Regions from separate parts of the Streptomyces sp. NBC_01013 genome, predicted to be linked through region 1. Evidence: predicted binding sites of a transcription regulator. Region 1 holds the regulator's gene; the other holds the start of a gene.
What was found. The regulator HrcA, encoded in region 1, represses chaperone genes, less so after heat shock. The targets are predictions, from matches to a motif close to TTNGCACTCNGNNNNNCNGAGTGCNAA.

Region 1 (4,265 bases):
CGTCCTCCACCACCAGATCCGGTTCGGCGGGCACCTCGGGAACGGGGGCGGACTTCTTCCACGGCGGGGTCAGGTCCGGCTGGTAGCTGCGCATCGGACGACGATAAGCGCGGAGCGCGCTACGACACGCCGAACCGAGCAGCGAGATCATCGCGCTGGGACCGGACGAACGCGGCGTCCACCACCGCCCCGTGCCCCGGCACGTAGAGCGCGTGCTCGCCGCCCAGCGCCAGCAGCCGGTCCAGTGCCGCCGGCCAGCGCGCGGGGAAGGCGTCCGGGCCCGCCTGCGGTTCACCGGACTCCTCCACGAGGTCGCCGCAGAACACGATCGCGGGTGAGCCGGGGACGCCGGGCACCAGCACCGCCAGATCGTGACCGCTGTGCCCCGGGCCGACGTTCACCAGCACGACCTCGCGCCCGCCCCCCAGATCGAGCGTCCATTCGCCGCACACCTCGTGATGCGGCGCCACCAGCACATCGGCGGACTCGGCGGCGTCGTGCTCGGCCAGACCGTGCCGCACCGCGTCGGCGTGCAGCTCGTCCGCCCCGCGCCGCAGCAGCTCCGTCAGGCCGGCCGCGCCGAACACCTGCGCCCCGGCAAAGACCGCCGTGCCCAGCACGTGATCGAAATGGGGGTGGCTGAGTGCGATATGTGTCACCCTCGTACCGAGCAGCGACTGTGCCTGGCGGCGGACTTCGACCGCTTCACGGAGTGACGATCCGGTATCGCAGAGCAGCACTCCGTCCGCCCCCTCCACCAGGGCGACCGTTGCATCCCACACCGGAAGGCGCCGACGGCCCACTCCGTGTCCGAGTCGCTCCCAGCCGAACTCTTCCCAAGAGGCGTCCATACGACGACGCTATCGGCAACGACCTGCGCAGTCTCGCGGTAGCGTGGCCGGTCGCCCTTGCTAGGGGGCTACCCCGTCGCCGTACACTGGCCGGGGGATCGCTGGCACTCGTACGCACAGAGTGCCAGGGCAGGACCCGGGAACGACCCGAGAACCACCGAGGTACACAGCTGGAGGTGTGCGCGATGCTCAGCGAACGCAGACTCGAAGTGCTGCGCGCCATCGTCCAGGACTATGTCGGCACCGAGGAGCCCGTCGGCTCCAAGGCGCTCACGGAGCGGCACAAGCTGGGGGTCTCCCCGGCCACCGTCCGCAACGACATGGCGGTGCTGGAGGACGAGGGCTTCATCGCCCAGCCGCACACCAGCGCGGGACGCATCCCGACGGACAAGGGGTACCGGCTCTTCGTCGACAAGCTCGCGGGCGTCAAGCCCCTGTCGTCGCCCGAGCGCCGTGCCATTCAGAATTTCCTCGACGGCGCGGTCGACCTCGACGATGTCGTGGGTCGCACCGTACGGCTGCTCGCGCAGCTGACCCGGCAGGTCGCCGTCGTGCAGTACCCCTCGCTGACCCGCTCGACGGTGCGGCACGTGGAACTGCTGTCCCTGGCCCCCGCCCGGCTGATGCTCGTGCTGATCACGGACACCGGCCGGGTCGAACAGCGGCTGGTCGACTGCCCCGCGCCGTTCGGTGAGACCTCTCTCGCCGATCTGCGGGCCCGGCTCAACAGCCGGGTCGTGGGACGCCGCTTCGCGGACGTCCCACAGCTGGTGCAGGACCTGCCGGAATCCTTCGAGAGCGAGGACCGGTCCACCGTGTCCACCGTGCTCTCGATCCTCCTCGAATGCCTCGTCGAGGAGACGGAGGAGCGGCTGATGATCGGCGGCACCTCCAACCTCACCCGCTTCGGGCACGACTTCCCCGTGATGATCCGGCCGGTGCTGGAGGCATTGGAGGAGCAGGTCGTGCTGTTGAAGCTGCTCGGTGAGGCGAAGGACTCGGGCATGACCGTACGTATCGGGCACGAGAACGCCCACGAGGGGCTCAACTCCACGTCCGTCGTCGCGGTCGGCTACGGTTCGGGCGACGAGGCAGTCGCCAAACTCGGCGTGGTCGGACCGACCCGCATGGACTACCCCGGAACGATGGGAGCGGTACGCGCAGTGGCACGTTACGTCGGACAGATCCTGGCGGAGTCGTAAGTGGCCACGGACTACTACGCCGTACTCGGCGTGCGCCGCGACGCTTCGCAGGACGAGATCAAGAAGGCCTTCCGGAGGCTCGCACGCGAGCTGCACCCGGATGTGAACCCCGATCCGAAGACCCAGGAGCGGTTCAAGGAGATCAACGCCGCCTACGAGGTGTTGTCGGACGCTCAGAAGAAGCAGGTCTACGACCTCGGCGGCGACCCGCTGTCCGCCTCCGGAGGCGGCGGCGCGGGCGGATTCGGACAGGGTGGCTTCGGCAACTTCTCCGACATCATGGACGCGTTCTTCGGTACGGCGTCGCAGCGCGGACCCCGTTCGCGCACCCGTCGCGGCCAGGACGCCATGATCCGGCTGGAGATCGACCTCTCCGAGTCGGCCTTCGGTACGACCAAGGACATCCAGGTCGACACGGCCGTCGTCTGTACGACCTGCAGTGGCGAGGGTGCCGCACCCGGCACCTCCGCCCAGACCTGTGACATGTGCCGCGGCCGCGGTGAGGTCTCGCAGGTCACCCGGTCGTTCCTCGGCCAGGTCATGACCTCGCGGCCCTGCCCCCAGTGCCAGGGCTTCGGTACGGTCGTGCCGACCCCGTGCCCGGAGTGCGCCGGCGACGGCCGCATCCGCTCGCGGCGCACGCTCACCGTGAAGATTCCCGCAGGTGTCGACAACGGCACCCGCATCCAGCTCGCGGGCGAGGGCGAGGTCGGCCCCGGCGGCGGCCCGGCCGGCGATCTCTACGTCGAGATCCACGAGCTGCCGCACGCCGTCTTCCAGCGGCGCGGCGACGATCTGCACTGCACGGTCACCATCCCCATGACGGCGGCGGCCCTCGGCACGAAGGTGCCGCTGGAGACGCTCGACGGCCTGGAGGAGGTCGACATCCGGCCGGGCACCCAGTCCGGTCAGTCCGTCCCGCTGCACGGGCGTGGCATCACGCACCTGCGGGGTGGCGGGCGGGGCGACCTGATCGTGCACGTCGAGGTGATGACCCCGACGAAGATGGACCCGGAACAGGAACGCCTCCTGCGCGAGCTGGCGAAACTGCGGGGTGAGGAGCGGCCCACCGGCCAGTTCCAGCCCGGGCAGCAGGGTCTGTTCTCGCGGCTGAAGGACGCGTTCAACGGCCGCTAGGGCCTGAACGGAGTTCGACCGACGATGGTGTACGGGCCCGGTTTCCGGGCCCGTACGGCATTGCGGACAAAACGTGGCAGCGGGGTGCGCATCACGGGGCAGGGGCGACATGACACGATGCGGTCATGTCATCCGCGTTGACCGATCTCTGCCGGTATCCGATCGTGCAGGCCCCGATGGCGGGCGGACCCTCCTGTCCGCAGCTCGTCGCGGCCGTCGCCGAGGCCGGCGGACTCGGTTTCCTGGCCGCCGGGTACAAGACGGCGGACGGCATGTACAACGAGATCAAGCAAGTGCGCGGGCTCACCGGCCAGCCCTTCGGCGTCAACCTCTTCATGCCGCAGCCGAACCTCGCGGACCCGGCCGCCGTCGAGGTGTACCGGCACCAGCTCGCGGGCGAGACCTCCTGGTACGAGACCCCGCTCGGTGAGACCGACGCCTGCGGCGACGACGGCTACGAGGCCAAGCTGGCCATCCTGCTGGAGGACCCCGTCCCGGTCGTCTCCTTCACCTTCGGCTGCCCCTCCCGCGACACCCTCGACGCGTTCGCCGCGGCGGGTACGTACACCGTCGTCACCGTCACCTCGCCGGAGGAGGCCCAGGCGGCCCAGTGGGCGGGAGCCGACGCGGTCTGCGCCCAGGGCGTGGAGGCGGGCGGCCACCAGTCCACGTTCCGCGACGACCCGCAGACCGACGGATCCGGCACCGGGCTGCTCTGCCTGGTGACCCAGGTCCGTGAGACCGTGCAGATACCGGTCATCGCCGCGGGCGGGCTGATGCGCGGTTCCCAGATCGCCGCGGTGCTGGCGGCGGGTGCCGATGCCGCGCAGCTCGGTACCGCCTTCCTGGTCTGCCCCGAGTCGGGCGCCCATCTGTTGCACAAGCAGGCCCTGACCAACCCGCTGTTCGTCCGCACCACCCTGACCAGGGCGTTCTCCGGGCGCCCGGCCCGCGGCCTGGTCAACCGCTTCGTGCGCGAGCACGGACCGTACGCCCCTGCTGCCTACCCGCAGGTGCACCATCTGACGGCCGTGCTGCGCAAGGCGGCGGCCAAGGCCGGGGACGCACAGGGCAT
Region 2 (4,265 bases), 2.4 Mb from region 1:
CGACGCTGATCAACACGGCGCGCGGATCGCTGGTCGACGAGGGCGCCCTGGTTCCCGAGCTGACGAGCGGGCGACTGCACGCGGTCCTGGACGTGACGGACCCCGACCTGCCCCCGGCGGCCTCGCCGCTCTACGACCTGCCGAACGTGCTGCTGACTCCGCACGTCGCGGGGTCGCTGGGCAACGAGCTGCACCGGATGGCGGACCAGGCCCTGGACGAGCTGGAACGCTTCGCCGCCGGCCTTCCGTTCGCGGACCCGGTGTACGGGGACACGTTGTCGCGCTCGGCGTGACCTTCCCGCACACGCACGAGGCCCGGCACCCCTCACGGGGTACCGGGCCTCACCGCATTGCGCGGGGACTACAGCTGCACGCTAGTGCGAGTGACCGTGGCCGTGACCGGCATCGGCCTCTTCCTCGGCCGGCTTCTCGACGACCAGGGTCTCGGTCGTGAGCAGCAGCGACGCGATGGACGCGGCGTTCTCCAGCGCGGAGCGGGTGACCTTGACCGGGTCGATGACGCCGGCCTTCACCAGGTCGCCGTACTCGCCGGTCGCGGCGTTGAAGCCCTGACCCTTGTCGAGCTCGGAGACCTTCGAGGTGATGACGTAGCCCTCGAGGCCCGCGTTCTCCGCGATCCAGCGGAGCGGCTCGACGGCGGCGCGGCGCACGACCGCGACACCGGTGGCCTCGTCGCCGGTCTTGCCGAGGTTGCCCTCGAGGACCTTGACGGCGTGGACCAGAGCGGAGCCACCACCGGAGACGATGCCCTCCTCGACCGCGGCGCGGGTCGCGGAGATGGCGTCCTCCAGACGGTGCTTCTTCTCCTTGAGCTCCACCTCGGTGGCCGCACCGACGCGGATCACGCAGACACCGCCGGCCAGCTTCGCCAGGCGCTCCTGGAGCTTCTCGCGGTCCCAGTCGGAGTCCGTGGACTCGATCTCGGCCTTGATCTGGTTGACGCGGCCCGCGACCTCGTCGGACTTGCCGCCACCGTCGACGATGGTGGTGTCGTCCTTGGAGACGGTCACGCGGCGGGCGGTGCCCAGAACGTCCAGACCGGCCTGGTCGAGCTTGAGGCCGACCTCCTCGGCGATGACGGTCGCACCGGTGAGGGTGGCGATGTCGCCGAGCATGGCCTTGCGGCGGTCACCGAAGCCCGGGGCCTTCACCGCGACGGCGTTGAAGGTGCCACGGATCTTGTTGACGACCAGGGTCGACAGGGCCTCGCCCTCGACGTCCTCGGCGATGATCAGCAGCGGCTTGGAGGCACCGGCCTGGATGACCTTCTCCAGGAGCGGCAGCAGCTCCTGGATCGAGCCGATCTTGCCCTGGTGGATCAGGATGTACGGGTCGTCGAGGACGGCCTCCATACGCTCCTGGTCGGTCACCATGTACGGGGACAGGTAGCCCTTGTCGAAGGCCATGCCCTCGGTGAAGTCGAGGTCCAGACCGAAGGTGTTGGACTCCTCGACGGTGATGACACCGTCCTTGCCGACCTTGTCCATCGCGTCCGCGATGAGCTCGCCGACCTGGGTGTCCTGCGCGGAGAGCGCGGCCACGGCGGCGATGTCGGACTTGTCCTCGATCGGGCGGGCCGTCGCGAGGAGCTCCTCGGACACGGCCTTGACCGCGGCGTCGATGCCCTTCTTCAGGGCGGCCGGGGACGCGCCCGCGGCCACGTTGCGCAGGCCCTCGCGGACGAGCGCCTGGGCCAGGACGGTGGCGGTGGTCGTGCCGTCACCGGCTACGTCGTTGGTCTTGGTCGCCACCTCCTTCACCAGCTGGGCACCGAGGTTCTCGTACGGGTCGTCCAGCTCGACCTCGCGCGCGATGGTGACACCGTCGTTGGTGATGGTGGGCGCACCGAACTTCTTGTCGATGACGACGTTGCGGCCCTTGGGGCCGATCGTCACCTTGACCGTGTCGGCAAGCTTGTTGACGCCGCGCTCGAGGGCGCGACGGGCGTCCTCGTCGAACTTCAGGATCTTCGCCATGGAGCTGAACTGTCCTCTCAAAAACAAGAACTGCGCCCCTGCCGCCCGGCTAGTTATCTCGCAGGGGGCCAGGGGCGCAGAACAGAAGCAAACGTGGTGTGAATTACTTCTCGATGATCGCGAGCACGTCGCGAGCCGAGAGGACGAGGTACTCCTCGCCGTTGTACTTCACCTCGGTGCCGCCGTACTTGCTGTACAGCACGACATCGCCGGTCTTGACGTCGAGCGGAAGGCGCTCGCCGTTCTCGAAGCGGCCCGGGCCCACGGCCAGGACGACGCCCTCCTGGGGCTTCTCCTTGGCAGTGTCCGGAATGACCAGGCCGGAGGCCGTGGTCTGCTCGGCGTCGAGCGGCTGGACCACAATGCGGTCCTCGAGCGGCTTGATCGCAACCTTGGTGCTGGTCGACACGATCCGGTCTCCCCCTTCGGAGATCTCACGGGGTTATCAGTCTTTGGGTGGCGACCAGGTGGGCCCGTCGTCGCGGGTGCCGGACCTGCCGGTCGCACAGTACTGCTGGCACTCTCCAGTGGGGAGTGCCAGCACTGAGACTATGACCGCGATTAGCACTCGGTCAAGCGGAGTGCCAATTCACGCCCCCCGTGGCGTCCGGGGGGGTGCCTCTCGTACGGCTGTGCCCGTACGGCGTTCCGGTCGCCGTAGGGACAACGCGGGGGGTGTCCGCTCCGTTCCGTCGGGCGGTGGCGTCGTGGGCATGCGACCGGCCGGGCCGGGCTCCCCGTGACCGCTCGTGGGGGGGGCACGGCGACTACCGCCTCGCGCACCCCGCATCCGCGGCCCCTCTGCCGTACCTCCCCGGCCCCGGCCCCTCCGGCCACCAGTGGACCGACGGGGGCACCCGGGAGCCCCCGGCCGCAGCGGGGCGGCCGCAGGCGACGACCACCATCGCCCCCGGCGCCCCGTGGTCCCCGCGCACCGCCGCGGGCCGCGCTTCCCGGGCGCTCGGTGACGGGTGCACCCGCTGCGCCGCCTTCCTGCCCAGCCGCTCGATCGGGTCCACCGACTGCGCGCAGCCCGCGGTGGCGGTCAGGAGCGCACCGGCGGTCAGCAGTCCGGCCAGCAGCCGGTGCGCCCTTCTCATACGTAGTCCTCCAGGCGGGCCACGGCGTATCCCTTGTCCGTGACGACCTTCATGACGGACCGGATCAGGTCGGGCATGCTGCCCTTCCAGTTCTTCTTGCCGCGGAAGTGCGTGAGGATGATGTCGCCGGGGTGCAGGTCCTGGTCCTCCTCCCGCCACTCCATGTGGTCGGGGAACGCCTCCGCCGCCCACAGGGGCACGGCCGTGATGCCGCAGGACTTGGCGATCCGCAGGGTGTCGCCGTTGTAGTTCCCGTACGGCGGCCGGAAGAGCCGGGGGCGCTCGCCGTACTGCTTCTCGAGGATGTCCTGCTGGTCGCAGATCTCGTGCTTCTGCTCGTCGCGGGAGAGCCCGGGCATGTAGCGGTGGTTCAGCGTGTGGTTGCCGAGAACGACACCGCGGACCTGGGCCTCCTTGAAGTACGCGTAGTTGTCGCGCACCAGGTAGTCGCTGAGGAAGGCGCTGTACGGGATGTTCAGCTCCGCCATCATCTTCAGCAGCTCGGGGTCCTTGTCGTCCCCGTCGTCCATCGTCAGGAAGACGATCTTCTCCTTGGTGGGGACGGCGGTGAAAACCGGTGGCAGGGAGGCGTCGCCGCCCTCGACCTCGAAGCCCTCGCGGGTGGTGATGTGCGGTTTCACGGCGGGCGGCACCGGCGGGGTCAGCGGAGTGCTTGCCAGGCCCCACTTCTTGGCGGCGACGGCCCGTGCGAGTTGGGCGCGGTGCACCTTCTCGGCCTGCGCCGCGACGGAACCCGCCGCGCCCGCCGGGGGTCCGCCCGGCTGCCCGGCCTGCGCCGCGGCCGCGCGTCCGGGGTCGGACGGGGCGCGTTCGCCGGGCTCGGCCGCGCAGCCCGAGCCGACCGCGGCGACCAGCAGCGCGGCGAGGACCGCGTAGCCCGGCCGGCCCCGCAGATGGCCCCGCCCGCACTTCCCGCTGCCCCGCCCACCCGACTCCGCACCCGGTCTGCGCCGTTTCATCGTAAATTCTTCCTTTTGTCGTACTGGCTGCATGGCGCCGCATCCTGCCAGCCCGGGGCCGGGTACCCGGGTCGACACAGCGCCCGTCCCGCCCGGGGTCCCCCGGCCGGCGCGCAGCCGACTGGCCCACAATGGGACGGGTGAACGCTCTCTCCCCGGCCGGCCCGTCCGGCGCCCCCGACCCTTCC

Region 2: the regulator HrcA is predicted to act here: its motif matches at 2,559-2,585, upstream of groES (co-chaperone GroES).

What each region holds. Positions count from the first base shown of each region.
Region 1 covers NZ_CP108687.1:5,702,953-5,707,217, forward strand. The annotation lists gene OG538_RS24745 (DUF3097 domain-containing protein) at 1-94, opposite strand, end outside; gene OG538_RS24750 (MBL fold metallo-hydrolase) at 120-851, opposite strand; gene hrcA (heat-inducible transcriptional repressor HrcA) at 1,037-2,053, shown strand; gene dnaJ (molecular chaperone DnaJ) at 2,054-3,190, shown strand; gene OG538_RS24765 (nitronate monooxygenase) at 3,316-4,265, shown strand, end outside.
Region 2 covers NZ_CP108687.1:3,299,518-3,303,782, forward strand. The annotation lists gene OG538_RS13975 (hydroxyacid dehydrogenase) at 1-293, shown strand, start outside; gene groL (chaperonin GroEL) at 375-1,997, opposite strand; gene groES (co-chaperone GroES) at 2,101-2,409, opposite strand; gene OG538_RS13990 (hypothetical protein) at 2,765-3,097, opposite strand; gene OG538_RS13995 (polysaccharide deacetylase family protein) at 3,094-4,077, opposite strand; gene OG538_RS14000 (THUMP-like domain-containing protein) at 4,209-4,265, shown strand, end outside.